Regions from separate parts of the Paenibacillus sp. FSL R5-0623 genome, predicted to be linked through region 1. Evidence: predicted binding sites of a transcription regulator. Region 1 holds the regulator's gene; each other region holds the start of a gene.

Region 1 (10,928 bases):
GAAGCAGAGTGAAGAACCGGTTGTTGCTGAAGAACCTGTAATCCATTTGCATGACTATTATCGTCAGGTACCTGTCGCGGGGGTCCATACCACCTGTGGAGAAGCTGCGACGATGATGAATCAAGATCAGGAGCACCCATGTATTGTACTGTGTGATGAGCAGATGAAACCTACTGGATTGTTAATGCGAGAGACGTTATATCGGATGTTAAATGGCCGTTTTGCCGCAGATCTGTTCTACCGTAAGCCGGTCATACAAGTAGTGAATACATCTCCGGTTATAGCAGATGTTCATATGGAAGCCACCACAATTATTGATATCGCACTTGGACGGGATGAACAGCATTTCTATGATTGTCTGCTCGTAACGGAACAAGATCGACTGCTCGGTGTGCTGACGATACGTGATGTGATGTCCCTCTCCCGCAGACTGCAACAAGCTTCTTCGGCAGAACGGGTACGTACGGTTTCCGAGAGCAGGCAGGAGATATCCAGAATCAACGATGGGGTCACCAAGCTGGTGCATGCTGCTAATCAGACTGTTCATGAGGCCCGTGAGATCATGGCATTGTCCAAGCAGGGCGAAGAGAGTTTGAAGCACGTTGACGCTTCCTATAACCGGGTACATCAGCATATGGAGAGTCAAGGACAACATGCGGATCACATGCTGAATTCGATCAAAACAGGCTCAGGAATGGCACAATCCATTCGCTCCCTGGCAGATCAAAGTGGTCTCCTCGCCCTGAATGCTTCCATCGAAGCAGCTCATGCCGGTGAATATGGACGAGGTTTTCAGATTGTTGCAGGCGAGATTCGAGCGCTCGCGAAACAAACCCGTGAGGTTGCGGGGAACATGTCTTCATTGCTAGAGAATATTGGTGGATTGACCCTTCAGACTGTTGAACTGGTTAAGGCAAGCGGAGCGGAGATTGACGACAGTTCTGCGCATGTCACCGCAGGGGGAGCAACGTTCCGACAACTGAACAGTGCAGTGAGAGATCTGTCTCGTATAGCAGAGGAGATCGCCATGGAAGGCGGGAAAGCTGGAGAAGTCGCAGAGCACATTCGTACGAAGCTGGATGAGATGGTTGTGAATGGTGAGTAAGAAAAGGTAGTCAATAAGGCAGGCATCAGGAATCAGATTGATCCATTAAGCAGATCATGAAGGTTAAGGATGTCTTTTTTACATTCCGTTAACATGAAAGTGATACTGTTTTTACAATGAAAGGGTAGGATATTAAAGATGGCCGAGAAGCGATGAACGATTATCAGTATCGGTCTCAACGTAAAGGGAGTTTCCGTGTCCCTGCAGCGAAGGAGAAGTGAACATCCATGAAGGACCTCATTCACATTGAAAATCTTAATTTATATTATGATACGCATCACGCGCTTAAAAATATATCGATGGATCTGCCGGAAAAAACCGTTACTGCGTTCATCGGGCCGTCAGGTTGTGGTAAATCGACATTGCTTCGCACGTTAAACCGGATGAATGACATGATTCCGGGTGTTCGTGTGGAAGGACAGGTTATGCTGAATGGCTCTGACATTTACAGTAATGAGATTGAAGTGGAGACACTGCGCAAACGAGTTGGCATGGTGTTCCAACAACCGAACCCTTTTCCAAAATCCATATACGATAACGTGGCTTATGGACCGCGCTTGCACGGGGTAACCCAAAAGGCTGAACTGGATCAGTTGGTGGAACAAAGTCTTGTCCATGCTGCCCTATGGGATGAAGTGAAGGATGTATTGAAAAAGTCGGCACTTAGTTTGTCCGGCGGACAACAACAGCGTCTCTGTATTGCACGGGCGCTGGCTGTACAGCCTGACGTTCTGCTGATGGATGAAGCAACGTCTGCACTCGACCCGATCTCCACATTGAAGATTGAAGAACTGGTGAAGGAATTGCATCACAAGTACACGATCGTTATGGTTACCCACAATATGCACCAGGCGGCACGGGTATCTGGACGCACGGTATTTTTCTTGAATGGTGAAGTGGTGGAGGCAGCTGATACGGAGACGTTATTCTCCACACCGCAAGATTCCCGGACCGAGGATTATATATCTGGAAGGTTCGGTTAAGCGAGCTGAATTGGAATGATCCCGGCATACCCGGAGATGATGGATAAGGAGGACATGAAATCTATGATTCGCAGAAAAGAATTTGATCAGGAGCTTGAAGAGCTACGTACCTTGCTCAAACAAATGGGTGAACATGTAGGAGAAGCATTGGATGGTGCTATTGAGAGTTTACAAACGATGAACGCGGAGAAAGCTCAGGTCATCATCAAGAATGACGCGAATCTGAATGCCCTTGAAGACAAAATTATGGAACTTGGCTCCAAACTGATCATCACACAACAGCCGGTGGCGAAGGATCTCAGACGTATTATCGTGGCATTCAAAATTTCCAGTGATCTGGAGCGTATGGGAGATCTTGCGCTCGACGTGGCGAAGGTGACTCTCCGGATGGATGGACAGAAATTGATTAAACCGCTGGTGGATATCCCGCAAATGGCAGAAATCGTGAAATCCATGATTGATGAATCCATCGAATCTTTCCTGAAAGAAAACACAGACCTGGCCTATAAAATGGCTCAGACAGACGATCAGGTCGATCAACTGTACAGCCACATGATCAGTGACCTCTACACGTTAATGACAGACCATCCTAATCAGGCTTCACAGGCTATGCTGCTGATGATGGTTGGACGTTACATTGAACGTATTGGCGACCATGCAACCAACATTGGTGAGAGCACGGTGTACCTGGTGACAGGTAAACGTCCGGATCTGAATCAATAGAAGAGCATTGCTTTGGAATTGGGGAATCAGTACTGATTAAGTAATGCAATCATATGAATGGAAAAGGACTTTCTCTCAGATAGGCTGCGTACAGCTGTCTGCGGAGAAGGTTCTTTTTTTTGCAATTAAAAATGAAGTGAAAAGAGGCTATTCTTTTTGATGTGACAGGTGGGTATGGTATCATGAGAGTAGATGTAATTTGAAGAGGTTGACCATATAATACGCGAGGTGCTGGAATGGACAAGTTTATTCTCATAGATGGAAATAGCATTATTTACAGGGCGTTTTTTGCAATGCCGCCTCTGACCAACTCGAAAGGTCTGCATACCAATGCGGTATATGGCTTCACCACGATGCTGCTGAGACTGCTTGAAGAACATAAACCTACACATGTCATGGTTGCATTTGATGCAGGCAAAATCACGTTCCGCCACGAAGGGTACCAGGAATACAAGGGTGGACGGGAGAAAACACCACCAGAGTTGTCAGAGCAATTCCCTTTGCTCAAAGAACTGCTGAAAGGGCTTGGCATTGCTCAGTTTGAGCTCGCTGGATTCGAAGCGGATGACATCATCGGAACGTTAACCAAACGCGCAGATGAAGCGGGCAGACAGGTGCTTGTTGTATCGGGTGACAAAGATATGCTGCAGCTTGCTTCCGAACATGTACATATCGGGCTGACGCGTAAAGGGGTAACCGATATTGAGCTGTACGATCCTGCTCAGATTAAGGAGCGTTATGGTCTGACGCCGCTGCAAATCATTGATCTCAAGGGTCTGATGGGCGATGCGTCCGATAATATTCCGGGTATTCCCGGGGTTGGAGAGAAGACAGCGTTGAAACTGCTGCACCAGTTCGGATCGGTAGAAGATGTGCTGAACGGTACAGGTGAACTGAAGGGCAAGATGAAAGAGAAGATTGAGGCACACGCCGAAGATGCCTGGATGAGCAAACAACTGGCGACGATTCACCGGGAAGTTCCGCTGGAGCAGACGTGGGAGGATATGCAATTCGCTGGATTAAAAGAAGAACATGCTGGCCCTGCACTAGCTAAGCTGGAATTCAAATCTCTGCTTGAACGCCTGTCGTTCAGTGGCAGTATTGGTTCTGAACAGGAAGCGGTTCCTGCTGCCGAAGTTGAATCCTCCATTGCAACAGAGGAGAACATCAGTGAGCTGTTCAGTTCCCTCGATTCCATTGATGTCCTCCACGTGGAGACACATGGGGATAACCCGCACCAAGCGAAATTGATTGGACTAGCTCTAGGTTCCGCTGGAACATATACGTTCATATCTCCCGAATTGCTTCATTCCGAGGCAGCGGCTCCAGTGCGGGCATGGCTTGGTAATTCAGACCAGCCAAAGCGCGGTTATGATCTTCATCGTGTAGACCTGGCCCTGCATGCGCATGGGATAGAATTCGCTGGTGCGTCATTTGATGTACAACTGGCGGCGTATTTGCTTGATCCAACAGAATCCAACCAGACGATTAGTGGGCTCACGACCAAGTATGGTCTGCCGTCGCTTGTGGAGGATGACACGGTTATGGGCAAAGGGGCCAAGTACAAGGTGCCGGAAGTGGAAGTCTTGGGTGATTTCCTGTGTCGCAAAGCTGCTGCAGTAGCAGCCATTATTCCACTTCAGGAGCAGGTGTTGGACACGGATGAGATGAATTCGCTGTTCCATGAACTGGAGATGCCGTTGTCACGCATATTGGCGGACATGGAGAAACAGGGCATCAAGGCCAATACAGCCGATCTACAGGCTTTGGGCAGTGAGTTTGAAGAACAGATCAGCAGGTTGATGGCTGAGATCTACAAGCTGTCAGGAACGGAATTTAATCTGAATTCACCGAAGCAACTGGGTGAGATTTTATTTGATAGATTGGGCTTGCCCGTGGTGAAGAAAACAAAAACGGGCTACTCTACAGATGCGGAAGTATTGGAGAAATTGGCTCCTTATAATGATGTGGTCAAGCATATTCTGCAATATCGTCAGCTTGCCAAGCTGCAATCCACTTATGTGGAAGGGTTACTCAAAGAGATATCCAATCGGGATGGCAAGGTGCATACGTATTATCGTCAGACCATCGCCGCTACCGGACGACTTAGCAGTCAATTCCCGAACTTGCAGAACATTCCGATTCGGATGGAAGAAGGTCGCAAAATCCGGAAGGTATTTGTTCCTTCCGAACCCGGATGGTCCATTTTGGCGGCAGACTATTCCCAGATTGAACTGCGTGTACTGGCACACATTTCGGACGATGAGCGCTTGAAGGAAGCATTTGTCAATGATATGGATATTCATACAAAGACCGCTTCGGATGTATTCGGCGTGAAGCCTGAGGATGTGGATGGGGATATGCGTCGTTCCGCCAAGGCAGTTAACTTTGGTATCGTGTATGGCATAAGTGATTATGGCTTATCACAGAACCTGCATATTACACGTAAAGAGGCCGCACAGTTTATTGATCAGTATTTTGAAGTCTTCCAGGGTGTGCGTCGATATATGGATGACATTGTGAAGGAAGCTCGCCAGGATGGTTACGTCAAAACGCTGTTGGAACGTCGTCGCTACCTGCCAGAGATTAATGCCAGTAACTTCAATCTGCGTTCCTTCGCAGAGCGTACGGCGATGAATACACCGATTCAGGGAACAGCGGCAGATATCATCAAGCTGGCCATGGTACAGATGGATGAAGCGCTGCGGGAACGCAAGCTGAAGAGCCGTATGTTGCTTCAGGTGCACGATGAACTTGTATTTGAAGTGCCTGCGGATGAATTGGAACTGATGAAAGAGTTAGTGCCTTCAGTTATGGAAAAAGCATTGGAACTGTCGGTTCCGCTGAAAGCTGAAGTCAGCTTTGGTGATAACTGGTACGAAGCGAAATAATTCAAGCGCTACGCGGTTTTTCCGGTATTTTACAATAGGCCCTTCCATGTCCGAGATATAAGAAAAGGGTCCCGCTGAACGCCATCTTCCGTTATAATATAGGGGAGGTGAGAACATCATGCCGGAATTACCGGAAGTTGAAACAGTCAGAAGAACATTGAATCAACTTATTGTGGGCAAAACGATTGATCATGTTACCGTTAGCTTGCCGCGGATTATTCAGCGGCCGGACGACATAGATGCATTTGCAATGGAACTCGCGGGACATACCGTCATTGGGGTGGAGCGCCGAGGCAAGTTTTTGCGTATTTTGCTGGACGGGCTGGTGCTTGTCTCCCATCTGCGGATGGAAGGAAGGTACGGTGTGTACGAGCAGCATGAAGATGTGGAGAAACATACACATGTGATCTTCCATTTTAATGATGGTACGGAATTGCGTTATAAGGATGTGCGTCAGTTCGGTACGATGCATCTGTTTAATGCAGGTGAAGAACTGGTGTCCAAACCTTTGCTGAAGCTGGGACTGGAGCCGCTTGATCCAGCCTTTACGGTAACTGCATTCCGCGAGGCGGTTGGCAAGCGCACAACCAAAATCAAGGCTGTACTTTTAAATCAGGCATATGTGGTTGGTATCGGGAATATTTATGTGGACGAGGCTCTATTTCGCGCAGGTATCCATCCCGAGACCATCGCTAAGACACTGACCGAAGCTCAGTTAACGGTGCTCCATGAAGCGATTGTGGCTACGTTGCAAGATGCAGTGAATGCAGGTGGATCTTCCATCAAGTCCTATGTGAATGGACAGGGTGAGATGGGGATGTTCCAGCATCAACTGAAAATCTATGGACGCAAATCAGAACCTTGTACAACTTGTGGTACGTTAATTGAAAAAACGGTGGTTGGTGGCCGTGGCACGCATTTTTGTCCAAACTGTCAGCTGTTGTAACATGAACTGAATGAACGAAATGATGAAATCATAGCACCCTTGGATTCCTCCCTCCATATACTGATATGGCAGAAATAAGCGGGCGTATACCCATACTGGCATCTTCAGTTGGCACGAGTACCGCACAGAGGAGGAGTCCGGGGTGCTGCATCATTTTGTTTCATTGCTGGCGCTTGCTTTGGCGCTTAGTTTAGATGGTTTTGGAGTCGGGATTACATATGGGTTACGGAGGACTAAGATTCCCCTGTTATCTATCGCTGTTATTTCGATCTGTTCAGGATTGGTTATTGCCTTGTCGATGCAAGTAGGTGTGTTGTTGTCCCATGTGGTGTCACCGGATATCGCTTCGATCGTGGGAGCCGTTATATTGATAGGTATTGGTGCATGGTCACTGTTGCAACTAATTCGAAAGCAAGGCAAAGAACAGCTGGAAACAGACACTGGAATGGGTGAGGGAACAGAAGCAAAGGTAACTGGAGTGGGAGAAACACAAGAGAGACTGTCGGATTCAAAGGGCAGAAATCAGGTGCTCGCACTGGATCTGGAGCAGTCGGCTTCAAATGGATCACTGGAACGAATGGTATTTACACTGGAGCTGCGCAAGCTGGGCGTTGTCATTCAGATTCTTCGCAGTCCCTCCAAGGCGGATATGGATAACTCGGGGAGTATATCTGCCCAAGAAGCGATGTGGCTTGGTATTGCCCTGTCTCTGGATGCGTTTGGAGCAGGTTTGGGAGCGGCACTTCTGGGATTCCCTACACTATGGACAGCACTCATTATTGCACTGTTTAGTGGGGCGTTTCTGTCACTCGGCATGAAGGTTGGCCTACGATTCTCAGCTCTGCGCTGGATGCGAAGACTGTCTGTATTGCCAGCGCTATTGTTAATGATTATGGGAATAATGAAGTTGTTATGAGGTGAAACGATGAATATAGGCTTAACCGGCGGGATCGCGACAGGCAAAAGCAGTGTTTCCGCCTATCTCGCCAGTAAGGGAGCGTTGCTCATCGATGCAGACGTTATTGCCCGGGAAGTTATGATGCCCGGGCATCCCGTGTTGGCCGCCGCTGTTAAGCGGTTTGGACAAGCCATACTGAACGAAGATGGAACACTGGATCGGAAAAAGCTTGGAAGTATTGTTTTTGAACAACCCGAGGAACGAAAGGCACTGGAGGCTATCACACATCCGGCAATCCGAAGAGAGATGCGCGAACGGGCTGCTGCATACGAATTGCAATATCCGGATAAACTTGTGGTGTCTGATATTCCTTTGTTGTACGAATCGGGTCTTGAAGATGGTTTCGAGGAAGTCATGGTTGTCTATGTCCCGAGAGCGGTGCAACGAGATCGCTTGATGAGTCGGGATGGAATGACTGCAGCACAGGCCGAGGCTCGAATGGATGTACAGATGGATATTGAGCGCAAAAAACAGCTGGCAGACATTGTCATCGATAACAGTGGTTTATGGCCTGCGACGGAGCAGCAAATTGACTCATATCTACAGCGTAAGGGTTTGTTATGAAAATATTGCGTAAGAAACGTGTACTGCTGTTGATGTTTGTGTCCTTTGTACTGGTGTTATTTCTGAATACGAACTGGATGGCATGGTTCTATCCCATACATTATAAGGAAGAGATCCGTGCCCAATCTCAGAGCTATGAGGTTGATCCGTTTCTAATTGCTTCCATTATTAAGGTGGAGACCAATTTCAAGACAAGCAAGGAATCCAAACGAGGAGCTATCGGGCTCATGCAACTGATGCCGGATACGGCCAACTGGATACTGGAACAAGCCAAAATTCCCGACACTTCGCTGGAGGAATTAAAGCACGAGCCTGAACGAAATATTCAGTTAGGTACATGGTATCTGCGGAATCTGTCCGATCAATTCGATGGCAATGAAGCGGTCATGATCGCTGCCTATAATGCGGGTCCAGGCAAAGTGAACAGTTGGCTTAGAGATGGTGTATGGGATGGCTCGTTCGAAACGGTGAAAGATATTCCGTTTGGTGAGACGCGTCACTATGTACAAAGAGTCATTTACTATTATAATCAGTATGTAAAGATCTATAATACGTTCTAAGTATATAAGTAGAAGCACAGAGCAGGCCGGTTGTTCACCGGCCGCTCCATGCTCCTCTGTGTAGCGTATTACGATGCAGATATTATTGGTATTGACCTGCCAATTGCTGTTCTGCAATTGTTACCAGACGCTTCGTGATGTATCCACCGATCGAACCGTTCTCGTAAGAAGTCATGTTACCTTGGTATCCGTCTTGTGGGATGCTGATTCCGAGTTCTTGAGCAACTTCATATTTCATTTGCTCGAGTGCTGCGGAAGCTTTAGTTACCACCAGGTTGTTGGAGTTACCGTTGCTTTGTGCCATTGCTGTTCACCTCCTCGTGAGTTGGTAAAAGTATTATGTCTCGGCAATGCATTTTTCATTACAAAATCAAGACAGGGAATATGTGGTAAAAGTAAAACGTGGGAAGTGATCTGATTTGAAGTGTCCTTATTGCGGTTATATGGGTACCAAAGTGCTTGATTCGCGTCCGGCCAACGAAGCGAAATCCATTCGCCGTCGGCGGGAGTGTGAGCAGTGTGCCCGAAGATTCACAACGTTTGAGATGATTGAAGAGACTCCACTGATTGTCATTAAGAAAGATGGCAGCCGGGAAGAGTTTAGCCGGGACAAAATTCTCCGCGGGCTTATTCGTGCCTGTGAGAAACGTCCAGTCTCCGTTGAGACGCTGGAGATGATGGTATCTGAAGTGGAGAAATCGCTGCGTAATACAGCTGATGCTGAAGTGGAGAGTCGCCAGATTGGTGAGCTGTTAATGGAGCAGCTGTTTCCAGTCGATGAAGTGGCTTATGTACGCTTTGCCTCGGTATATCGCCAGTTCAAAGATATCAATATGTTCATGAAAGAACTGAAATCCCTGTTGTCCAAAGACGATCTGGAGGATTAGTGAAGTGGGAAAAGGGAGAAGAGCAGTCTGGAGTTCCAGTCCGTGTGTACCAGAGAAATCGGTTGTTCTTCTCCAAGCACTTTGGTGCAATGTAGATCCAAGAAGAGTCCAACTCAACCTAAGATAAAGCCAAGAAAAATAAGTAAACCTCTGAATGAGCTGGATATCAGATGCAATAAATTGATTGCCGAATCCGTTGATCGAACCACATCTCTTGAACGTGTAATCCAAATTAAGAAAGAGCTGACGGAATTGCGAAGATTGAAGAGAGGGAAGAAGTTAAAGGAGCGTCATATTTGACTCATCTTGGAGGACGAAATTTCGTCTCCCTTGTTTAATCGAAGGTTACATAACTCCAATTTATTACATGTATTGTAATGTTCAACAAAGAGGAGAATTTAAAAATGAAAACAAGTACACCAGAAGAAGTAGGAAAAGGATTGAAAGATTTGGCTACACGAATTAGAGAAACGAAGAAGGAATATAACGTAGATATTGATGAGGTAGATAAGAGAGTGGCAATTATATTTGGAAATAGGAATCATTACATATTTAAGTAAACAAAAAGACCCTAAGTAGAGGGTCTTTATTTTATGGAGCGTAGGGGGGTCGAACCCCTGACCTCTTCGCTGCCAGCGAAGCGTTCTCCCACTGAACTAACGCCCCATGTTGGGCACAAGAAATAATATATCATCTAAATTAGGGACAGTCAATAATTGTTTACTCAAGGTCAATAATAATATATAGTTATGGTAGTATATAAGAGCGATCGGAGGGATAAATATATGGCAGGGAAACTACGTGTGGCTACATTTTATCGAGTTTCAACCAAGGGGCAACTAGACGGTAACGATATTCCAATGCAGAGAAGATCATGTACAGACTTCATTGACAACAAAGGTTGGACATTGGTAAAAGAATACGTAGAAAAGGGTGTATCAGGCTATAAGACTTCTAATGATAACCGCGATGAAATACAGAGAGCTAAATATGATGCCGAAAATGGCAACTACGACATCTTGCTGTGTTTTATGTTTGATCGGCTCGGAAGAAGAACGTATGAAACTCCTATGCTTATCAAATGGTTCACTACTCAAGGTGTAGAAGTATGGTCAGTTAAAGAGGGTCAACAAGAATTTAAAGATGAGAGCCATGATATAACAAATTTCCTTAGATTCTGGCAATCTAATAATGAATCTCGAAAAACATCAATTCGTGTTGATGAAAAACATGTGCAAATGGCAGAGGACGGCGTATTTAGAGGGGGTACGGCTCCTTTTGGCTACAAATTAGTTAAATCTGGATCTATCA
Region 2 (10,928 bases), 2.6 Mb from region 1:
CTTCAACTGGAACTCCAGCGTGCGCGGGATTATCAACAGAAGCTTTCCTTGCTTGCCATTGATATTGACCGATTCAAAAAGGTAAACGACACCTATGGTCATTCCGCTGGCGATGCGGTCCTGAAGCAACTTGGACAACTGCTTGTTGAGCATGCACGTTCTGCTGATATCGTGTCACGAAACGGTGGGGAAGAATTCGCCATTCTCTTGCTCGACTGTGGACACCGTCAGGCCGTAGCTACCGCCGAATCCATACGGCAGGCTGTAGAGAAATACCATTTTGCTCTGCCCGACGGGCACACGACACGTCTAACCATCTCCATTGGTGTAGCCGTCTATCCGGATCATTGTGATGATCATGACGATGACGACTTCTTCGAACAGGCCGATCGTGCTTTATATGAAGCCAAGAATACAGGCCGTAACCGTGTGTGTGCCTTAACTTTTCGCTCTCTGCCTCTTACGCTTTAAAGCAAGATCCAACCTTTCAATGAATCTAACCTTTCAACGTTCTCCAAAAAAGGGATGTCTCGTTCGCCTATTCAGGCGCACAGGACATCCCTTGCTTTATGGATTATTATATATCATCTCAGCTTGTGTGCTGACAGGAGATCAAGCAAGGATGCTCTCAATCTCCTCGATAATGGCAGCATCCAGCTTCACGCCAGAGGCAGCCGCGTTCTCTTTTACCTGCTCGGGTCGACTCGCCCCTACAAGTGCACTGGATACATTGTTCTGGCGCAGAATCCAGGCAAGGGCCAGTTGGCCAACCTTCAGATCCAGCTTGTCCGCCACTTCAATCAGTTGACGAACTTTCCCGATGCGATCCGCATTGATCTTTCCTTCGTCCCATCCTAGCTTGGCAGCACGGCTATTCTCTGGGATATCGGAAACGGACGTATATTTCCCGGTCAATAGACCTTGAGCAAGCGGGGAGTATACAACTTGTCCAATGCCTTTACGCTCGCCGAGCGGGATAATCTCATTTTCGATATAACGGTCAAACATGTTGTACACCGGCTGATTGACCACGATACGATCCAGAAGCAGACGATCTGCTGTACCTAGCGCATCTTCCATCTGAGCCGCTGTCCACTGGCTGACGCCTACATATAACACTTTGCCTTGACGTACCAGGTCATCAAGCGCGCGCAGTGTTTCTTCGATTGGTGTTTCAGTATGATAACGATGGCAGTAATAGATATCCACATATTCAACGCCCAGGCGCTTCAAGCTGGCTTCACATTGCTCCTTGATATGTTTGCGAGACAACCCCTGGTCATTCGGACCATCACCCATTTTGCCAAATACTTTGGTTGCAAGTACATAAGAGTCACGGGAGTACGCTTTGAGCGTCTGCCCCAGCAGTTCTTCTGCTGCACCCCGTTCGTATACATTGGCAGTATCAAAAAAGTTAATGCCTTCATCAAATGCAGTTTCAATTGATTTCACCGCATTCTCACGTTCCACATACCCTCCGTACGTCAGCCAGCTTCCCAGGCTGATCTCGCTTACTTTCAGTCCGCTTCCACCTAATCTGCGATAATCCATTGATTGCATATCCTCCTCTGTTGGTTATAAAGATGAAGTTCACTTTCTATTGTAACGTAACCAGCTCGGAATAAAAGGGCCTTGCCTCAGAAAATGGAAAATGAAAAGAAACGCACCCATAACAGGTGCGCCGAATAAAGATTTGTCTATGATTATGATTTAAGGCAAAGTAATGCTCAATGCATTCAACAGATCAGCCTGTCTGACTGGCTTCGTCAGGACAGCATCAAAGGCTTCTGCTTCATGCAATTCAATGTGTATACCATAGGGAACAAGAACAATGACGGGCAGATCCTCCAGTCGCTGTTTCAGTTCTTGTACAAAATCGACCGCGCCGCCTTCCAGTAACCCCATATCCACAACGGCTACATCAGGCATGAATCCTTCGTTGATCCAATCATGCGCTAATGTCAGATTCGAGGTCATGTGTACATCCATCTCCCACCTACGCATCAGGGAAGAGACGCCTTGCAAAATGTCAGGGTCCTTGGCAAGTAACACCTTTTTCCCCTTTAACCGTTGCTGAACACTTGCGAGTTGAGGTAACTCCCAGTATCTACGTAACGGAAGGGATATGTTGAATTCTGTCTCATTTTCCTTCACACTGCTCACCTGAATACGGCCATGCATGAGAATGGCAAGATTCTGGCTTACAGCCAGACCCAGATTACTTCCAATCAGTTTTTGGATATTCAACTTCTCTTCTTGGCTGTTGAAGGTTTGCATCTTCTTATCCGATAACGTCTGACCTGTGTAATTCACCTTGAGCAGAAGTGTACCCATCTCTTCGGTGTCTTCTCCGTTCACCACTGCCGTGATCAGGACGGAGCCCTCACGCGTTGAATCGAGAGCGTATTGAATGACATGTGCAAGCAGCTGTCCGATCTTGATCTCATCACCAACGAATACTTGCGACACATTCAGCTCCAGATTCAATCCCAGCTCAATGTTCTTGTCAGCCGCAATTCCCGCATAAAGATAGACCGTATTCTCGATTGTACCTACCAGATCGAAAGGATCATCATGTATAACCGTTTTACCTGCCTCATTGATGTTGAAATTCATCATATTGTTCAACAAAGTAAGCAGAATATTGCCGCTCGTCTCAATCATATTCACATATTCTGACTGCTCCTCAGGCATATCCGGTGTACGTATCAGATCAGTCAGTCCCAGAATGCCGTTCAACGGATTGCGAATCTCATGACTCATCAGCTTGAGCATCTGTGATTTGGTCATGGCCTCCGATTCAGCTCGTTCTTTCTCTGCCTGGAGCTGCTGTTGCATTTGTTCCGAATCACTCAATTTACGCTCCTGAAGATGCAATGTGCTCTCCAGATCCACAACATAGCCAAGGAATACGGCCATCGCCTTCAGCGTCTTCATGTCGGTTTCACTGATTACATAATCAGGATTATCCATCAGACAGATGGTCCCGAATGTTTTGCCAGATCTTCGCATGATGGGCACGCCCACGAAGAAACGATTGCCGAGCCCACTCGTGACATCCATGAATCTTGTTATCGGATGTTCACATGTATTCTGGATTGTAAGGTTCTCATGTTTATCTTTTAATACCAAGCTGCAGTAAGAATCTTCAAATGGAAGTTCGCTACCTTTTACAATCAATTCTTCCTTGCGATTGAACGCCTCCAGAATGACATTCGTCAAACCGTCATTCGTAGCAACAAAGATGGTATTAACCTTCAATATACCACTTAGTACGTCTACAATATGGGCCGCAGCTTCCTTTATATCTTCATAGAAGCCTCTCGTAATGCCTTCTGCCGTCCCCATGATCCACCCCTTTTATCTTAGCTGCACTATCCAATCTGTAGATCATAATTGTGTAATCACGTACAAGGGTTCATCAAAAAATCCGAATAGCTGTCACAATCTATACTTATATGATTAACACCGTAGCTGTATAAGAGAATCATACTTCCTGTTTATTGCCTATTTGCGGTCAAAACAGTTCTTAAACGGATGGATTAACAAACGAAAAATTATGGCAAAACGCCTTTTCAGATTGATTAAAGTCCATCTTGTCCAACTTCGGATATTATCCTTGCAGGATAACTAGAAATTATACGCTTCTACTCAAACTTTGGGAACCTTTATCCACAGCAATTAAAGGAAAGTCCACTTTGTCCTGTGAACTATGTGACCATTATCATACCCAAAAAACCACATATAGTTTATAAATGGATAAGACGAATCTACATATAGTGTTATACGGAAATTGAATGATATTCAATCATTTTAGGAGGAACCTTACATGAACATGCTTGAGTATGCCACTCCACCGGCATCCGATCTATTATCCGACCTGGGAAGACGAATTATTGGCGCAGAAGACGCCGATACGCTGAGGGAAAATGCCAATCTGAACGGAGACTCCTTCAGCGGCAAGATGAGCAGGCTCGGTTCGGAGACAGCCAAGTGGCATGCTCTGCGTCATGTGTTGCCGGAAGAGCTTGCCCAAGCTGTGGAGAATGGGGATCTGTATGTACACGATCTGGACCAGTATGCACTTGGAACGACCAACTGCATTTTTATCCCGTTTGACCGTCTTCTTGCTGCGGGTTTCAATACAGGCAACGGATCGGTTCGCACACCTCAGACCATCATGTCTGCCATGGCCTTGGTTGCGATCATCTTCCAGTCCCAGCAGAACAGTCAATACGGTGGTGTGTCAGCCAATAAAATCGACTGGGATCTGGCTCCCTATGTACAGCGATCGTTCCGCAAACATTACCGCAAAGGGCAACGGCTCTTCGGTGAAAATGTCCTGATCGGGGATGAACAGCTTCATCTGGATAGCATCGAAGCGAAGAATCAGTGCCCGCAAGCGTATGCCTTCGCCTATGAAGAGACTGAACTGGAGACAGGACAAGCTGCTGAATCGCTGATTCATAACCTGAATACGATGAGCAGTCGTGCAGGTGGTCAGATCCCGTTCACTTCACTGAACTATGGATTATGTACATCAGCGGAAGGTCGGTTGGTATCACGCTCGTTGCTGGAAGCAACGATCCGAGGTCTGGGTAACGGGGAGACTCCCGTGTTCCCTCAACATATTTTCCAGTGTAAACAGGGGATCAATCAGGCTGAAGGCGAGCCGAACTATGACTTGTTCCGTCTCGCAGTCACCTGTTCATCCCGGCGGATGTATCCCAACTTTGTCAATGTGGATGCCTCCTTCAATCTGCCCTTCTATCATCCGGAAGATCCGGATACGATCATCGCCACCATGGGATGCCGTACACGTACACTGGCTGACCGGTTTGGCCGCAATCGTCAGAGTGGCAAGGGTAACCTGTCCTTCAACACCATTAACCTGGTTAAGCTCGGCATCCGGTTTGGTATCTGCCAAGGCAGCAGAGCCGTTGCCGATCGGGCAGGATTCTACACCGCACTGGAATCCGTGATGCATAATGCTGCTAACGGTCTGTTACATCGCTACCGAATCCAGACCGCGCAACCTGCCAAGGCATCCGATTTCATGATGCGGGAGGGTGTATGGGAAGGTGGAGAGCAGCTCGCTCCCAATGAACCCGTTGCGGATCTGCTGAAACATGGTACGTTATCCCTTGGTTTTATCGGTCTCGCTGAATGTATGACAGCTCTCTATGGGCGTCATCATGGGCAGGACACTCATGTACATCGTGAAGCACTGAACATTATTCGGACCATGCGAGAATTCTGTGATCGGATGAGCGAGCAGCATAACCTGAACATCACTCTGTTTGCCACACCTGCTGAAGGGTTGTCTGGCAAATTCACGAAGATCGACAGAGAGCGTTATGGCCTCATTCCTGAAGTTAATGATCGTGAGTATTATACGAACTCATTCCATATCCCGGTATACCACACTCTTCCAGCTTATCGGAAGATTGAACTGGAGGCCCCGTTCCATACGTTATGTAACGCGGGTGCAATCTCCTATGTGGAGCTTGACGGGAACGTTCGGGCCAACACCGCAGCTTTCCTGCGGATCGTGCAATATGCACTGGCACAGGATATCGGATATTTCTCCATTAATCACCCGATTGATCGCTGCCCTGCATGTGGTTATGAAGGCGTCATTGGAGATGTATGCCCAAGCTGTGAAGCCCACGAGAACCATGTACACTTCCAGCGTTTACGCCGCGTAACGGGTTATCTGACTGGAGATTACAAAGTACGCTTCAATGCTGCGAAGCAGGCCGAAGTGCGGGATCGGGTGAAGCACCGGTGAATCTGTATGGTTACATCCCGGAATCGGTGAATGAAGGCACAGGCCTGCGCGCCGTGTTATTCATCAGCGGATGCCGTCACGCCTGTCCAGGCTGCTTCAGTCCGGATTCATGGAGCTTTCGAGCAGGTGAGCCCTTTACAGAGGAGCGGCAGCAGCAGATTCTGCATGAAGTAACGACCCATCCCCTGCTGGATGGCGTTACGTTGTGTGGTGGTGATCCCTTTTTCTCGGCAGCAGAATGTACGTCCTGGGTTCAGCAGCTTCGCGCTGCACGTCCTGATCTGACGGTGTGGGCTTACACGGGATTCGAATATGAAGAGCTGGTCACCGACCCTGTGAGAGCGGAGCTTGCCCGGTTATGCGACGTGATTATTGACGGTCGATATGTTGAAGCGGAGCGTGATGTCTCCCTTCCCTTCCGCGGCAGCCGGAATCAGCGTTTGATTGATGTCCGTGCAACACTAGCCAATCGAACCATCGTTACAATGCAGCTCAGTATGCGGTAAACATTGGTTTTATTCCCCTCAACAACTAACAAGGCACGGGTCCCCAGGGGACTCGTGTCTTGTTGGCGTATAACAGTCTGCTTTAAGAAATAGGTATTATCCATTCTCTCTATTTCCTTCTCTATTGCATGACGATATATTATATAGGTAGTTATTAAGTTAGCATTTAAAATTTAACCGTTTACATAAGGTAACCAGGGAGGAATCATCTTTTATATGGATATTGTTCAAGCATTAATTACATGTATGCCTTTCTTTCGAGATACGATTCGTCAGGATGTAACCCTCTCCGTGATTGATCATGAAAAATTCCTATATTTCTCAGCAGGGGAATCGTTAAAGCAACTGAATTATCAACCCGGCGACCCTCTATTGGATGGAAATCGAAATTTTGCTGATCTCAACGGCGGTACAGTCAAACGATTCGATCACTACCCTAAAGATTTGTTCGGTGTTCCTTTTGACGTGGCTTTTATTCCCATTAAAAACGAACAAGGTGAAATCATCGCCCTGTTTAATCTGCTCTACAGTATGGATGACCAGGACCAGCTGCAACAACTCATGGATGCTACCGAAAATCTGACCAACCAGTTAATTGACAGTGTTCAGCATGTAGCTGCACATTCCGAGGAACTCAGTGCCACAACCGAAGAGATCCGGAATAATTCCAAACAAGCCGTACAGAAATCAGGCAATGTCACTCAAGTCGCCAGCTTCATTCGTGAAATCTCCGAGCAAACCAATCTGCTCGGCTTGAATGCAGCTATTGAAGCTGCTCGTGTAGGTGAAGCAGGTGCAGGTTTTGGCGTTGTTGCCAAAGAAATTCGCAAACTGTCTGTGGATACCAAAGAAGCGACGGCACGTATTGAAGATTCTCTTCTCTCGGTTCGGCAATCCATTCAAGGCATGGAGAATGAACTTGGTGAGATCACGGCGAGCTCCCAGGAGCAGGCTGAACTCGTAAATAATTTTATGAACACAATTGAGCAACTGAATGAAACCAACAAACAATTGAAGCAATTTGTCCAAAAAATGATTACGTTTGACGGAAAATAAAAATACGTTTAACAGAAAACAAAAATGCGTTTGATAGCAAATAAAGATACGTCTAATAGTAAACAACAAACAAAAGCCTCCGAATATATTCGGAGGCTTTTCATGAGCTATTTGACTTAACGAATCTCGAAGTGACTGATGCGTACACCTGCTGACAGCACAATGTATACATCCTGCGTACCTGCTGCACCTGTGAGTTCCGCCTTCACGGTAGACCACTGTTGGGCTTCGCCCTGTGCCAGTTCCACACGTCCTGCGAGCGTACCCTCCGGAGAGCCGAATCGCACTTCCAACACAGCGCCTGCTTGTTCCGCGGATACACGAGCTTCAATTGCTGCTACCCCACTACCCAGATCGGCATCCTTGAAGGCAATCCATCCCTGCTCTCCAACTACATGGACAGCACTTCCGCCCTCTTTACTCTCATCCAGATCAACACCCAGGTAAGCATCATAATTCTCAGCACGAGTAGCCACACCCAGATTACGGGCAGGGATCGTCTCTCCTTCTACCGTCAGGTCTGCAACCAGCTGAACATCAGAGGATGACTTGGCAACCATAATAGAGTAAGTTCCACTTTCCACGACATACCGATCACGAGTTACATCCCAGATGGCCAGTTCCTGAACAGGCAAGGTGAAGCTGACTTTTGCTGTAGCTCCCGCTTCGATATGAAGACGACGGAATCCTTTTAACGTTTTGAGTGGACGTTTCACCCGGGATTTGCCTGCACGAACGTACAACTGTACAACCTCGTCACTGGCAATTGAACCGGTATTGGTTACATCTACAGTTACCGTAACGCTGCCCTCTGTACCCACTTGAGCTGGGCTAAGTTCCAAATTGCTGTATTTAAACGTTGCATACGTCAGACCATGTCCAAACGGATATAATACATTACCTTCAAAATATTGATATGTCCGACCGGATTGAATGATATCGTAATCCTTGATGTCGGTCAGTTGATCTGCCGATTGTACCCATGTCATATTCAAACGGCCTGCTGGCGCATAGTCGCCATACAATACGTCAGCTACTGCATTACCCAGCTCCTGTCCTGCGTGTGAAGTGTACAATACTGCCGGGATGTTCTCCTGAACCCAATTCGATGTGAATGGATAACTACCCACGATGACCACAACTGTATTCGGGTTCGCGGCATAGACCGCCTCAACCAGACGTTGCTGAGATTCGGCCAGATCCAGACTTGGACGATCAATTTCTTCTTTACCATTTACAAGCGGATTATTACCAACAAAGACAATTGCCGTTTCCGCAGCCTTGGCAGCTTCTACTGCTTCCTCAAGTCCATTCACAATAATATCCTGCTTGAATGTCTCTGTGGTGCCAAAGGTTTTCAGGTCTTCGGACACTGCAAATGCATCGTTTCCACCATTAGGTGCAGTCACCGTTTTGCCATTCCAAGTGGTTAGACCTACACTTCCGTCCTGTTGTGGCAACAGGTGGAATACTTCCTTCACAAACCAGCCGTACACTTCATCAGCGGAAGCCGTTACGGTCTCTTCATCTGTGGTCAGATATTTGCCGTTGCTTTCCGCCTGCAAGGTATAACTTCCGAAGCCCCAGTCGGACACCATGAACGTTTCCGCTTCTCCCGAAGCAATAACAGGTGATTTTTCACCTTCTGCCAGTCCAATTTTCTTCCCATTGGCTACGGAAGTTAACGTAATACGATCATTACCATCCTTGAACGCCACTTTGTCGCTGCCTACTTTGCCACGGATCGCCTCAAGTGGGGATACGTTATACGGCATGGTGCCTGCATACCAGTCACGATAGACGGTTCCGCCCAATTGACCAATCACAGCCACTTTACCAGCTTTTGTTTTGTCCAGCGGGAGCGTACCTTTGTCGTTTTTGAGCAATACCACTTGTTCTCTTGCGGCTCTGAGCGACAGTTCTTTTGCTTTCTCGGTCATCATGGACTCTTCACCAATAGCAGCGTACGGGTTGCCTTCTTCCGGATCGAACTCGCCCAGACGGAAACGCACACGGAATGTATTGAACAACGCCTTGTCGATGTCATCCATCGTGAGCGTACCTTGTTCCAATCCTTCACGCAGTGCCTGTTTGGACAGCTCAGCATCATCGGTGATGCTATCAATTCCGGCCTTCACAGATTCTACGGTACCTGGTGTGTGGGAATCATAGTATTTATGATCATTCATGATGCCCATTACGTCGCCTGCATCACTGACAATGAAACCTTCCATGCCCCATTCGCCTTTGACAATCTCGTTCACAAATGGATGCAACAACGCTGGTGTACCATTAATGGAGTTGTACGCCGTCATCATGGACTGTGCGCCGCCTTCCTTAAATGGCTTCTCAAACGCCTTTAGATAATATTCACGCATGTTACGTGGATCAATGCTGGACGAACCACTTCCGCGATCCACTTCGTTATTATTGGCGAGGAAATGCTTCAAGGTAGCGACCGCTTTGTAATACTTTGGATGGTCACCCTGAATTCCTTTGACCAATGCTGTTGTCAGCTCGGCTGTCAGTTCCGGGTCTTCACCATACGCCTCTTCATTCCGTCCCCAGCGCGGGTCACGTTCCATATCCACTGTAGGTGCCCACAGCGTAAGACCGTTCACTGCCGGATTTCGTTTATAAAATACACGTGCCTCGTCTCCGAGCACGGAACCAATCTCTTTCATCAAATCCGCATCCCATGTGCACGCCAGCCCCACCGGTTGTGGGAAAGATGTTGCTTCTCCAAGCCAGGCCAAGCCGTGGGCAGCTTCTGTTCCGTGTTTGTATGCAGGTACACCCAAACGGTCTACTGCCGGTTGATATTGCAGCATGGATTCAATTTTTTCATCTTCCGTCAAGCGGGATACAAGATCCTTCACACGGGTGTCTAACTCTAGTGCTGTATCTTGAAACGGATATTTCGTTTGGTTGGTGGTCATATAGAATCTCCTTTGGTTATCGGTAGTCAATTAAAATGATAGCGAATACATATATCAAGAAAAAATGGGTGTTAATTCGGATGAAATCTTTCTTCCAATAGATTGATTAATCCTTTTACAATCAACGTTTACAGGTGTAAAACCTGATCTCCTTTTCAAAACCTAAAACGATTTCGGTAATTCTATCATATAGCATGTTTAACAAAAAAAACAGAGGTTCTGTGCAGGAAATTGTGAACATCCCCTCTGCAAAATCTAAACAACACCGTTTTTTCCTGGCATAGTCTGGCAATCATGAATAAGAGTACAACGATGTGCGCTGAACAACATCCCATTCGATAGATTGAAGATAATCAAGGAGGAAAAAAAATGAGCGACAATCAGCAGCCCAAAACGGGTCTGCCCCCGGTCCCCGAATCACTGTGGCGTGCTACGCATGAATTCGATAGCTATCCGAAACTGACAGAAGATATTACCGCTGATGTGGCCATTATCGGTGCCGGTATTGCAGGCATTACCACCGCTTATCTGCTGGCACAGACGGGTATGCGTGTGGTCGTGCTAGAGGCTGGAAAAGTACTGGATGGTACGACCGGCCATACCACGGCCAAGGTATCTGCCCAACATGGTGTCATA
Region 3 (10,928 bases), 160 kb from region 1:
CATTCTGCTCCTACACTACCGACAGATAATAAATAATGCCATTGGCAATGGACTGGGCGATTCGTTTTTGCTCAGCGGGATCACTCATTCTGACTCGATCTGTCGTATTGCTCAAAAATCCGGTTTCGACGATAACGGCAGGTTGTTTCACGTAATTCAATAAATAAAAGGGCTTGCCCCATACGACCCTGTGCTCCGTTCCGTACAACTTGTTCATGGCATCCTGAATGGATTGGGCCAGCAAATAACTCCTGCCTTCCTTCTGGTGTAGTACCACCGGGCCGTGTACATTCGATCGGGGACTCCAGTTCGCATGAATGCTGACCACGATATCTGTACTTACTTCTTCGCTAAGGCTTTTACGTTGGGCAAGATCTCTGGTATGACGTGAGCGGCTGTTCAGCCAGCGGTTCTCATCACTAAGTGCATAATCACCAAGTCGATTGATGATAACGGCATAACCTTTGCTGCGAAGCAGCAGATAGACCTTTTGGCTAATGGCCAGGTTGATATCTTTTTCCAACACACCTTGGGCTGACGTACCACCGTCAATACCGCCATGGCCTACATCGAGCAGGATAACTGGTGCTGCAAAGGCATGATGACTTGAGCGATATGCATCTCCATCGGTCACTGGCAGCATGGATGGACTGTTCTGGGACGGGGCTGCTTTTCCATAAGCCACATGGGGCAGCATGAGAAGGCAATGGAAGCTGATTAGCAAGGCTACCGAAGCGGTCAGCAACTTATACATGGGAATACACACTCCTTCATGGAATAGGTATCGAATTTCAGATTAATGACTCGATGGATACCTTTGGCATTAGACTGTGCATTCTGAGGGTTTTCATACTTCTTTCAATAAAAAATGTTTAACCAGTCCACATCCTGCACACAATAGAACTATCGTAAGCTCCGCAAATGTGCAGGAGCGAAGGAGGCAGAATTATGGCCAAAAGTGATGAGTTGGTAAAATACATTACGCAGCGTGTTGTTCATTATATCGATACACCGAAGGATGAGCGGAAAGGTCGCACCAAAAGGAAAGAGCCGTGGGCGATGAAGTGGTTTGGTATGATCCCTTTTGCTGTATCTCTGTGGGTGGGAAAAAAGGAAAAAGAATTCGATACACAGTCTCATAAACGAAGTTCTTCGGGTAAAGGGTGACTATCGCTTACCTATTTCACTAATGGTAAACCAAAAGACGCAATCCCTTAATATAATGGGAAGGCGTCTTATTTGTTGTGGATGTGTATAGTTTTACAGGTTATCTGACTGTATGTTAAGAATTTGCTGATGATCAAGGATTTACGATGTAAAAATGGCCATCTTGCTGCAATTTGCTCAAAGGGACAAATCGTTGAATGGATGATTTTCCACCTAGCGCTACATATAGAATAGACTCTGCTTCCTGATCAGTATGCCACAGCTGATAACCGCTAACAGGTAGAGGACCGCCATATACAACGTTACGATCACCCGCTGAGAAAACAATCTCTTGATTCTCCCCGTGTTGTATCACATCTTTTGCCCGGTCGGCAGCAACAGGTTTGGAGGTAAGCCACAACAGATTGTCAGCCGGATTGAAGACGGGTCGGAGATGAAGTGGGTCGACTGATAAAGATGGCGTTGTGGATAAATCAGTTATGCTGACAGAGTTCTGTTTGGAATCAGCCTCCAGCAGGTTCAGAAACTCTGACGGTAGTACATCTCCGTTGGTAGCATCAATATAAAGTGCAGGATGATTAGGTTGTTCCACTTTCCAATAAGCCAGCAGGGGAAGAGCATAACCAAGATGAAGCTCTCCTCCGCCAGCAAGTAATGCCTCAAGGTTCATATGTTGTCGATCCAAGGCTTGTCCAAGAAGTTCATTGTTGTATGGTGACTGTTCTCCATGACCGTATTCACTAAGCATCAACTGGCCCTGCTCTGTGGCCGTAATAATCATATATCCGATAGGTTTGTCTTCAAACTCAGCTTGCACGAGCCAGCTATGTGTACCCGGCCCCAGAGGGTAGAAGTTCAGGTCGGCGTTCTTCCAATGCGCTTCGCCGTTAGCTGTACCAAGTGTAACAGCTTGTTGCTCTGCAAACCGTTGTACAGCAGCTGGAGCTAGCATGTCATTCTGAATGGCATGATGTTCGGGACCATACTCTGTTGATGATGCAGGAAATAGTGAAGACGTTTCTTGTTCCTCTGCATTGGCTATCGACCAAAAAGAGAATAGGGCAAGACAACTGAGCAAGCCCAAGGTTATAAAGGTTGTTTTCCGAGCGTTGTTCCAACACGTATGAAAGAATCGTTTCAAATTTACACCTACTTTTCATTTATCCGTTACCTGAGCGGGTCCTAGTTTCATTCTAGGGGACAGGCTATGCAAAGGTTGCCGCAACCTGTCGGGCAGCCGATCATAAATAAACACTACTTTTGCCAGCATTTGCAGGAAAAGTAGTGTCTTCGTCTATCTTAAGTGAAACATGCCGCTGCTAATGGCAGTCACTTTCACTTTGGGTTCATATTGCCAGATCATCTCGGTACGGCGTGTCTCATACTGCAATTTCATAGCTTCACGATCGATTACCGCCTGTTTTGCTTTTTCTTCTTCGGCATCTGTCTCGAAGTCGATCGGTACTGCGGCTTCTGCCGCCAGTTCTACATCTGCTCCAATGGGTTTAGCGTTAGTGATATCCAGAACTTTTTTCAGTGGTACAGGTGGCGTGCGGTTAGAATGGACATTCTCCGTGTCTGAGGTTATCTTACTTGGTGATTCTACCTCAGGCGTATCTTCTCGGAGTACCGCTTCATAGTAGGTGTCCAACACGTCCAGCTCCAGATCAAGCCGCTCTTGGGCTTTCTCGGCCCAGCTATAATCGAGTTCCAGCAAGCGGTTCGTCAAATGAGATTCCAGAGCAGCTCCGGCGTCAAAAATCGAAACTTTAGCTGTCTGCACATGCATGTTCTCCGCAAGTCTCGGACTGAGATCACGTCGGTTCAGCTTGGTGCCGAATTTTTCTATAATTTCACCCGAGCGAAGGGAGATGCCGAGAAAATGCAATTCCTCCCGTTTCAAATCACAGGCGAATTCCACCTTGAAACACACACCAAGCCAAGGCTCATATACGGCTGGCGCTGTAGCCCGCAATTGCCGTTTGGCAGCCTGTTCGAACAGGTTCACGAAGGCACCGCCTTCACGGGCAGCGCCGAAAATCTGCTGGAGTCTGCGACTGCCGTACACCACTTCTTCACGTAATATTCGTCCTGGCCCCAGCTGTGGCAGTGATGGCGTAATACCGAAGTAACGGCCTAGAATAGTTTCTTTTGGTGGCTCGCCTTGAGGACTGCCGTTGGTTATGCCATTCGTTTCAGCAGGGTTAGGCACAACAGGAGGTGATGCTTGCGCAGCTTTGGCTTCTGCTGCTTCAATGGCCTGCTGATACCTGTCAGGATCAAATATAAATGTAAAGGACATCGTCTCAGCGGGTGCTCCGGTTCGTTCCACGAATCCCCAATAATAGGGACGATTGGTCAACGCTTTGTCCGCCTCAGGCGAGAGTTTGACTGTAACATGGGCAGGGGAACGTTCCATGATCTGACAATCGAGTGCTTCCAGATAGGTGAGAACATATGCCTGCACTTCATGGGGAGACATGGTCATGAGTTAGCTTCCTCCTTTGCGAAGATCTAACAACCCGGATACGGCAGGGCCTTCATCGGCAACCTCACGTTGAATGGAGTTCAGCGATTGTCCAAGTGAGTCCATTTTACTGCGAATATCTTCATCAGTTTGTGATTCCAATATGATTTTGTACAAACTTTTCTCAATAGACTCCTTCTTCTCCAGCCGTTCGAGAATGACATCCAGCCCGCCGATCACCATTTCAAACATATTGATCTTCTCATGCAGCAGACTCAGAATATGTTCCTCAATGGTTCCAGTCGTAGATAAATTGAAGATGTTCACGTCATTTTGCTGCCCAAGCCGGTGTACCCGGCCGATCCGCTGCTCTACCCGCATAGGGTTCCAAGGCAGATCAAAGTTGATCATATGATGGCAAAATTGCAAATTGATGCCTTCACCACCTGCTTCGGTTGCAATCATGGCCTGCACACGCCCGCGGAAGAGATCCATCATCCAGTCTTTTTTGCCACGATTCATGCCACCCCGATAAGGTACAGCCGTAAGCCCGTTGTTGCGGAAATAGTTTAGCAGATACTCCTGCGTGGCCCGGTATTCGGTGAAGATAATTACTTTTTCATTCATGTTCCGAATCAGTTCCATTGTTTTCTCGGCTTTGGTATTTTCCTTGATCGCTTTAATATGGGCAACGAGTTCCCAAATCTTGTCCCGAAGGGGAGAGTCCAGCGGAAGTTTCTTCGACAGATTAACCAGCGTCACGAATACAGCATCCCGACTGCTGCACACCTCACGCTGCAATGTAACAAGGGAGAGCATGCTGCTCAGATTGCCGCCAGCTTCCTGGTACTGGTCTTTGACAAAGGAAGTCACACCATCATAAAGTGCTTGTTCTTCGGGCGATAATTGCAGATTCACGTTGGAGACGTTCCGTTTGGTAAATTGGACGGGGCCTTCGCCGCGGCGGTTACGAATCATGACTTTGGATAACTCGTTCTTAAGCTGTTCCTGATTTTTCGGAACCCGTTTGTCTACAACAAAGTTGGCCGCAAAGTCACCCTGACGACCCAGTTGACCGGGCTTCAACAGGTTGATCAGATTGAACAATTCACTCATATCGTTCTGCACAGGTGTAGCTGTGAGCAGCAGACAATACTTTTTGCGCAATTTCAGCATGAATTGATAGTTGGTTGTTTTCTTGTTTTTGAGCTTATGAGCCTCGTCAATAATAATCATGTCGTAATCGGTATTCAGCAGCATATCTTTGTGCGGGTCCCGTTTGGCTGTATCCATGGAAGCAACAACCACTTCATTCTGCCAGGAATAGGCCTTTTTCTGGGCAATAGCAGGGATGCCAAATTTCGAATTCAACTCCCGTACCCATTGCAGCACAAGAGACGCTGGCACGAGAATGAGTACCTTGGATACGAGACCTCGAACCATATATTCTTTCAGAATGAGACCGGCTTCAATGGTTTTGCCAAGACCCACCTCATCGGCGAGAATGGCCCGGCCTGACATTTCAAATAATACTCTGCGTGCAGTGTCCATCTGGTGAGGAAGTGGAGTAAGGCCTTGTAGATGCTTCAAACACTGGATCTCGTCAAAATTGGGAATCAGATTGGTTTCTTCGGCTTGAATGCCCAGTTGAAAGAGTCGATAATCCCCCCAAGGACCTCCTTTATCCAGTCGTGATTCCAACTGACTGATCCAGCTCCGATCAAATTCTAACGGAACGGGCAGTTCGGCTACAGGTTGATTCGTGTGGTGCGGGTTTTTCCGGTTCATGGTGTTTCCTCCCCTGCCATACGTGATGACGTTTTATTCGTAGGTAATAGTATGGACGAATGAGAGTCAGTTCATAACTATGTGGGTTCAAATAAGGAATATTTACACTTGTCACTCCGATGACAGAACAACCTTCCAATCGCTGTTATCCCCAGATTTTTTTGATTCCCTTCTCCAAAGGGGAAAACCCAGGGGGTCTATGAAGATGGACTGTGATAAAAGTCTTATGGAAAATCAATATATGGTGTAATATACTGGTTTTATATCACTATATGTGGTGTTTTATCATAATTTACTCTTATAGTGAAAATGGAGATTTATTTCGGGAGGTTGAACGTAGCGATGAAATCGAACCAACGATCGTACCCATTAGAAGGACTCAGCGAAAAAATATTTCTGGACCGATACGCCTGGAAGGACGCTGATTCGAATCATGCCAAGGTCGGAGATGTGGTATTGGTATTAACGAAGGATGATCCGAAGTTCCCAACCAAGGAAGTGGGCGAAATCATAGAACGTAAGGGTCAGCTTGTACAGGTAAGAACTCGAAGCGGAGAGATGATCGAGACAAACGTGGAGAAATTGACACTCAACATAGAAAAAACACCGGAAGAGATGTGGGACCGTCTTGCCAAAGCGATGGCTTCTGTCGAATCCACAGCGGATCAGCGGGCAACGTGGGAGTCCAAGTTCCGCTCCGTGTTGGAAGATTGGAAGTTAGTACCCGGAGGCCGCATTGCTGCGGGCGCGGGGGCAAGCGATGAGTTGACACTTTTCAATTGTTATGTCATTCCGTCTCCACAAGACAGTCGGGGTGGCATCATGAGAACCTTGACCGAGATGACGGAGATTATGGCACGAGGGGGAGGCGTGGGTATTAATCTGTCCTCTTTGCGTCCTCGCCGAGCGGTGGTGAAAGGTGTCAACGGATCATCCAGCGGTTCCGTATCGTGGGGCGGATTGTTCAGTTATACGACTGGACTGATTGAACAGGGCGGAAGCCGCCGGGGTGCGCTCATGCTCATGATGAATGACTGGCATCCGGATGTGCTTGATTTTATTACCGTGAAACAAACGATGGGGCAGGTGACCAATGCCAATCTGTCTGTATGTGTGAGCAACGCATTTATGGAGGCTGTCAAGCAGGACAGTGATTGGGACTTGGTTTTCCCCGATACAAACGATCCAGACTATGATACCGAGTGGAACGGGGATATGCAGCAATGGAAAGCCGCAGGTCATTCGGTGGTACACTATCGTACACTGAAGGCTCGCGAAATCTGGCATACCATTATTGAATCAGCATGGAAGTCGGCAGAGCCTGGTGTGGTATTCATGGAGTACTATAACCAGATGTCCAACAGCTGGTACTTCAATCCGATCATCTGTACTAATCCGTGCGGGGAACAAGGCCTGCCTGGCTGGGGTGTATGTAATCTGTCTGCGATCAATCTGTCCAAATTCTACGATGAAACAAATCATGATGTGGCATGGGATGAACTGGCGGAAACCACTCGCATCTCGGCTAGATTTTTGGACAATGTCATCGATGCAACACCATATCATTTTGAGGAAAATAGACTGAATCAGCAGCGTGAACGCCGGGTTGGGCTTGGCACGATGGGACTGGCAGAGCTGATGATTAAGCTGCGTATTCGATACGGCAGTCCTGAATCTCTTGCATTTCTGGATAAACTGTATGGATTCATGGCGAAGGAGGCCTATCTGGCATCGGCAGAGATTGCAGCAGAGAAGGGGGCTTTCCCAGCTTTCGAAGCTGAACCGTACTTACAGAGTGGATTCATGAAAAACATGGTTGCGACGTACCCTGAAGTGGGAGAGGCCATTCGTAAACAGGGCATTCGAAATGTCACACTGATCACACAAGCGCCAACGGGAAGTACAGGTACAATGGTTGGAACATCAACAGGTATTGAGCCGTACTTCGCCTTCAAGTATTTCCGTCAAAGCCGTCTAGGTTATGATGAACAGTTCGTACCGATTGCACAAGACTGGCTGGATGAACATCCGGGTGAAGCTTTACCAGATTATTATGTGACGGCAATGGATCTGTCGGCTGAGAATCACATACGGGTGCAGGCTGCCATTCAGCAATGGGTGGATAGTTCGATCTCGAAGACCGCCAACTGTCCGGCTGATTTTACAGTGGAGGATACGGCTGAGCTGTACGAACTGGCCTTCGACCTTGGCTGCAAGGGAGTAACGATATACCGCGACGGTAGCAGGGATGTGCAGGTGCTGTCCACGTCGAAGAAGGAAGCGACCCAGGCTAAAGATCAGAACACGGCTGAAGCTGAAGAGAAGACAGTCGTATCTGCAATAGAAAACCCGAATAATGTTGAAGTGCAGGCAAGTGATGGGAATTTCAATAGCCAGGTTGGTGTTAGCACGCATTCTTCCGATCAACCCCCTTCCTCTTCTACAGTGCTGGATAAACAATATAGAAGCCGTCCTCAAGTACTGCGCGGTGCGACATACAAAATCAATACGCCATTCGGTATGGCTTACATTACGATCAATGATCTGGAGGGAACCCCGGGTGAGATCTTCCTGAACGTGGGCAAAGCGGGATCGGACGTGTTTGCCATGGCTGAGGCACTCGGTCGAGTATGCTCTCTGTTCCTTCGATACGGAGATCATGGGCACAAGGTTGAACTGTTGATCAAACATCTCAAGGGAATCGGTGGTTCGGGAGCGATTGGCTTCGGAGCCAACAGGGTTGAATCGATTGCTGATGCAGTCGCCAAAGCATTGGAAAGTCATGTACAGAGCAGTGCTCTGGAGAACGAAATTGGAGCAGTACAAGAACAGAACCAAGTGGAGAGCACGTATCCCAAAGTGGAGGATCAGAAAACCTTTATCGAATCGAGAGATTTATGCCCTTCATGCGGCTCGGCATCCCTGATGAATGTGGAAGGATGCAAAACATGCAGCAACTGTGGGTACAGTAAGTGCAATTAAATAGCATTTGGAAAAAGTAAAAAAGAAAAGGCATTCCTGACTCCATTACGAAGTCAGGAATGCCTTTTTGTCATTTAGCTAATTAACACCAATCCTGGCATCGATCTGCAAGTGATTGCAATTCATTAAATAAAACGCCAGCATGGTAGCCGTCGCACACGGCGTGATGTAACTGAATGGATAAGGGAAGATAAACTTTATCGTTTTGTTGAACATATTTTCCCATCGTGAATATAGGCAACAAGTAGGTTCCCTCATTGTAAATATTCAGATTAAATCCCGTAAAGTTCACCCAGGGAATACTGGAAACGGGAAAAGTATTTGGTGGTTCATCAGGTTTGGCAACAAATTGTTTGTAATCTTTGTAATTGTTCATATCTTCCAGATAACGATTGTGGAACGTCTCAAAATCTTCATGGAATGCTGTCCAGATCGTTGAGAAACTTTTGTCGTCCTCATGAAAAATCGTATAACTCGGAGACATTTCGTCCCAGTAGCCCAATCTCCCCTCGGCATCAAAACAGGTTCGAAACTCCCTATGTGCATTGACGACTGTAGAGATCATATGAATAAGAGCCGGATAGAACTTCAATCCTTTAAACTTGAGTTCGGTGATCAATAGCGTGATATCCAGATTAGCAGTTATGCTGTAGGTACATCTGACCTGATTCAAGTAGTGGTCAAAGTATGGCTTTCGATCCCACTGATCTAACACGATTGAATTAAACATAAGTTATAACCTCCTAAATTTGAATAATGTCTTTATTTAGGAGGTATATTTGACTGATTTGACCATATCCTATCACATTCCCAGTATCGTATTTTTAGAAATTGACCATCTCAGTATAACATGATACTGAATGTGTCGCTTATAGCGAAATCCTCTGCAAAACGCTTTTTCAACCTGCTTCTTTACTTTATAATTAAAATTGTCTTTATAACGAAGAAGAGAGGGGATTAGATGCGTCAGCCGATAGAAGAACCTATATTTTATTCTTATCCTGGAATGGTAGCGGTAGTGACTTCACGTCATGAGGGAGTTCAGAATGTGATGGCGTCCGGATGGCATACATACATCGGATCATTACCAGGTGTATACGGCATCTCCCTTCGTAAGGAAACATACTCCTATGAACTCATCGAGAAGAGTGGCGTATTCGGTGTTCATTTCCTGCCAGGTCATCGATCGGAGTGGATTCAAGCTGCAGGAACGTTCAGTGGAAGAGATACGGATAAATTCACAAGATTCGGCATTCCATATGAGGAAGGAATCAAAGTGAGTGTACCCATTTTGACAGACGCTTATTTTGCCTATGAATGCAAGGTTATGGAGATTACGACATATGGTGACCATGAATGGATTGCAGGCGAAGTGTTGCAGCGATATCAGGATCAGAAGTACTTTCTGGAGAATGGAATGGTTGATCTGGAGAAGTTACAAATCCCAATGTACACAGGGCGTTCAGCATACCGGATCATGGATGCGAGGACAGAAGAAAAGATTCACCCGTTCCACCTCTAGGGTCCTAGGCAAGAAGAAGCAATTATAAGCAAAACTTTCAATCCGGTCTGACATAGGTTTATAATGGATATTGGCTGCTGAGCAAGTCGGCAGCCTTTTGTTATGAATTCAATTGTTTCAATCGATGTGTGCGTGGGTATGCTGGTTTGCGCAAGCGGGACAGGTAATTTTAGCCACTCGATGAAAAGTACTATATTTAACGACAAAATTAGAGTATGATTTTACAGCTATATGAGCTGGCAGGAAAGGTTACATCGGTTTAATCGTTTGTAAATATTCCTGTAAAGTATGAGGCTTATTTCGGGCGTATAATGCTAAACGTGAACTCACGAATGAATATAAAGAATATTTTAATAATTAAACTTAATGGACAGGCAAATCGTCTTCTTTAAGATTATAGAATTCACACAGAATGTAGCATCATCAGATCGTGCTTCAAACAGAGGCTTTTCTTATGTTGTAAATGAAAGATGGAAGGTGCAATACGTATGTTAATGACAACCAGAACGATCAGGAGTTCCTTTATGCCCCCAACACCGATGTTGTTGACTCACAGTAACAAGGAGGGGCATGCATGTCACAATCGTTAAATCGTAAGAGACATATGAATGGACTTGACGGCTTGCGAGCCCTCGCTGTACTTGCGGTAATCGCGTATCATCTGAATTTGGATTTTATTCCGGGTGGACTGCTCGGTGTAGGTATATTCTTTGTTCTCTCGGGATATTTAATTACAGATATTCTCGTGTCACAGTGGCAGGAACATGGACGCATTTCACTCGGTGATTTCTGGGTAAGACGGGTAAGGCGTTTGCTTCCAGGCATGCTGACCATGACAGCTGTGGTGATGATCTGGTTAGCGTGTACAGACCCATCCCGGCTTGCTGCGCTTCGTGGTGATATCGTTTCGGGTGTATTATACATAAGCAATTGGTGGTATATCTTTCACAACGTTTCCTATTTCGAAAGTTTTGGCCCTCCATCACCGTTTGGACATTTCTG

The links. The regulator NrdR, encoded in region 1, represses ribonucleotide reductase genes. The targets are predictions, from matches to a motif close to AACACNATATATNGTGTT.
Region 2: the regulator NrdR is predicted to act here: its motif matches at 3,767-3,784, upstream of MKY92_RS28280 (anaerobic ribonucleoside triphosphate reductase).
Region 3: the regulator NrdR is predicted to act here: its motif matches at 5,687-5,704, upstream of MKY92_RS10325 (adenosylcobalamin-dependent ribonucleoside-diphosphate reductase).

What each region holds. Positions count from the first base shown of each region.
Region 1 covers NZ_CP150233.1:2,064,477-2,075,404, forward strand. Annotated here, with positions in the region: gene MKY92_RS09550 (methyl-accepting chemotaxis protein) at 1-1,105, shown strand, start outside; gene pstB (phosphate ABC transporter ATP-binding protein PstB) at 1,333-2,088, shown strand; gene phoU (phosphate signaling complex protein PhoU) at 2,152-2,811, shown strand; gene polA (DNA polymerase I) at 3,048-5,702, shown strand; gene mutM (DNA-formamidopyrimidine glycosylase) at 5,821-6,648, shown strand; gene MKY92_RS09575 (MntP/YtaF family protein) at 6,749-7,564, shown strand; gene coaE (dephospho-CoA kinase) at 7,574-8,170, shown strand; gene MKY92_RS09585 (lytic transglycosylase domain-containing protein) at 8,167-8,730, shown strand; gene MKY92_RS09590 (alpha/beta-type small acid-soluble spore protein) at 8,813-9,034, opposite strand; gene nrdR (transcriptional regulator NrdR) at 9,150-9,617, shown strand; gene MKY92_RS09600 (hypothetical protein) at 10,022-10,177, shown strand; tRNA gene MKY92_RS09605 (tRNA-Ala) at 10,212-10,283, opposite strand; gene MKY92_RS09610 (recombinase family protein) at 10,403-10,928, shown strand, end outside.
Region 2 covers NZ_CP150233.1:6,463,398-6,474,325, forward strand. Annotated here, with positions in the region: gene MKY92_RS28265 (diguanylate cyclase) at 1-471, shown strand, start outside; gene MKY92_RS28270 (aldo/keto reductase family protein) at 613-1,551, opposite strand; gene MKY92_RS28275 (histidine kinase dimerization/phospho-acceptor domain-containing protein) at 1,711-3,348, opposite strand; gene MKY92_RS28280 (anaerobic ribonucleoside triphosphate reductase) at 3,830-5,791, shown strand; gene nrdG (anaerobic ribonucleoside-triphosphate reductase activating protein) at 5,788-6,297, shown strand; gene MKY92_RS28290 (methyl-accepting chemotaxis protein) at 6,514-7,353, shown strand; gene MKY92_RS28295 (glycoside hydrolase family 3 C-terminal domain-containing protein) at 7,470-10,292, opposite strand; gene MKY92_RS28300 (FAD-dependent oxidoreductase) at 10,662-10,928, shown strand, end outside.
Region 3 covers NZ_CP150233.1:2,224,515-2,235,442, forward strand. Annotated here, with positions in the region: gene MKY92_RS10295 (divergent polysaccharide deacetylase family protein) at 1-36, shown strand, start outside; gene MKY92_RS10300 (N-acetylmuramoyl-L-alanine amidase) at 11-754, opposite strand; gene MKY92_RS10305 (YqzE family protein) at 949-1,167, shown strand; gene MKY92_RS10310 (hypothetical protein) at 1,301-2,251, opposite strand; gene MKY92_RS10315 (YqhG family protein) at 2,462-3,655, opposite strand; gene MKY92_RS10320 (SNF2-related protein) at 3,659-5,422, opposite strand; gene MKY92_RS10325 (adenosylcobalamin-dependent ribonucleoside-diphosphate reductase) at 5,765-8,404, shown strand; gene catA (type A chloramphenicol O-acetyltransferase) at 8,487-9,134, opposite strand; gene MKY92_RS10335 (flavin reductase family protein) at 9,366-9,926, shown strand; gene MKY92_RS10340 (acyltransferase family protein) at 10,501-10,928, shown strand, end outside.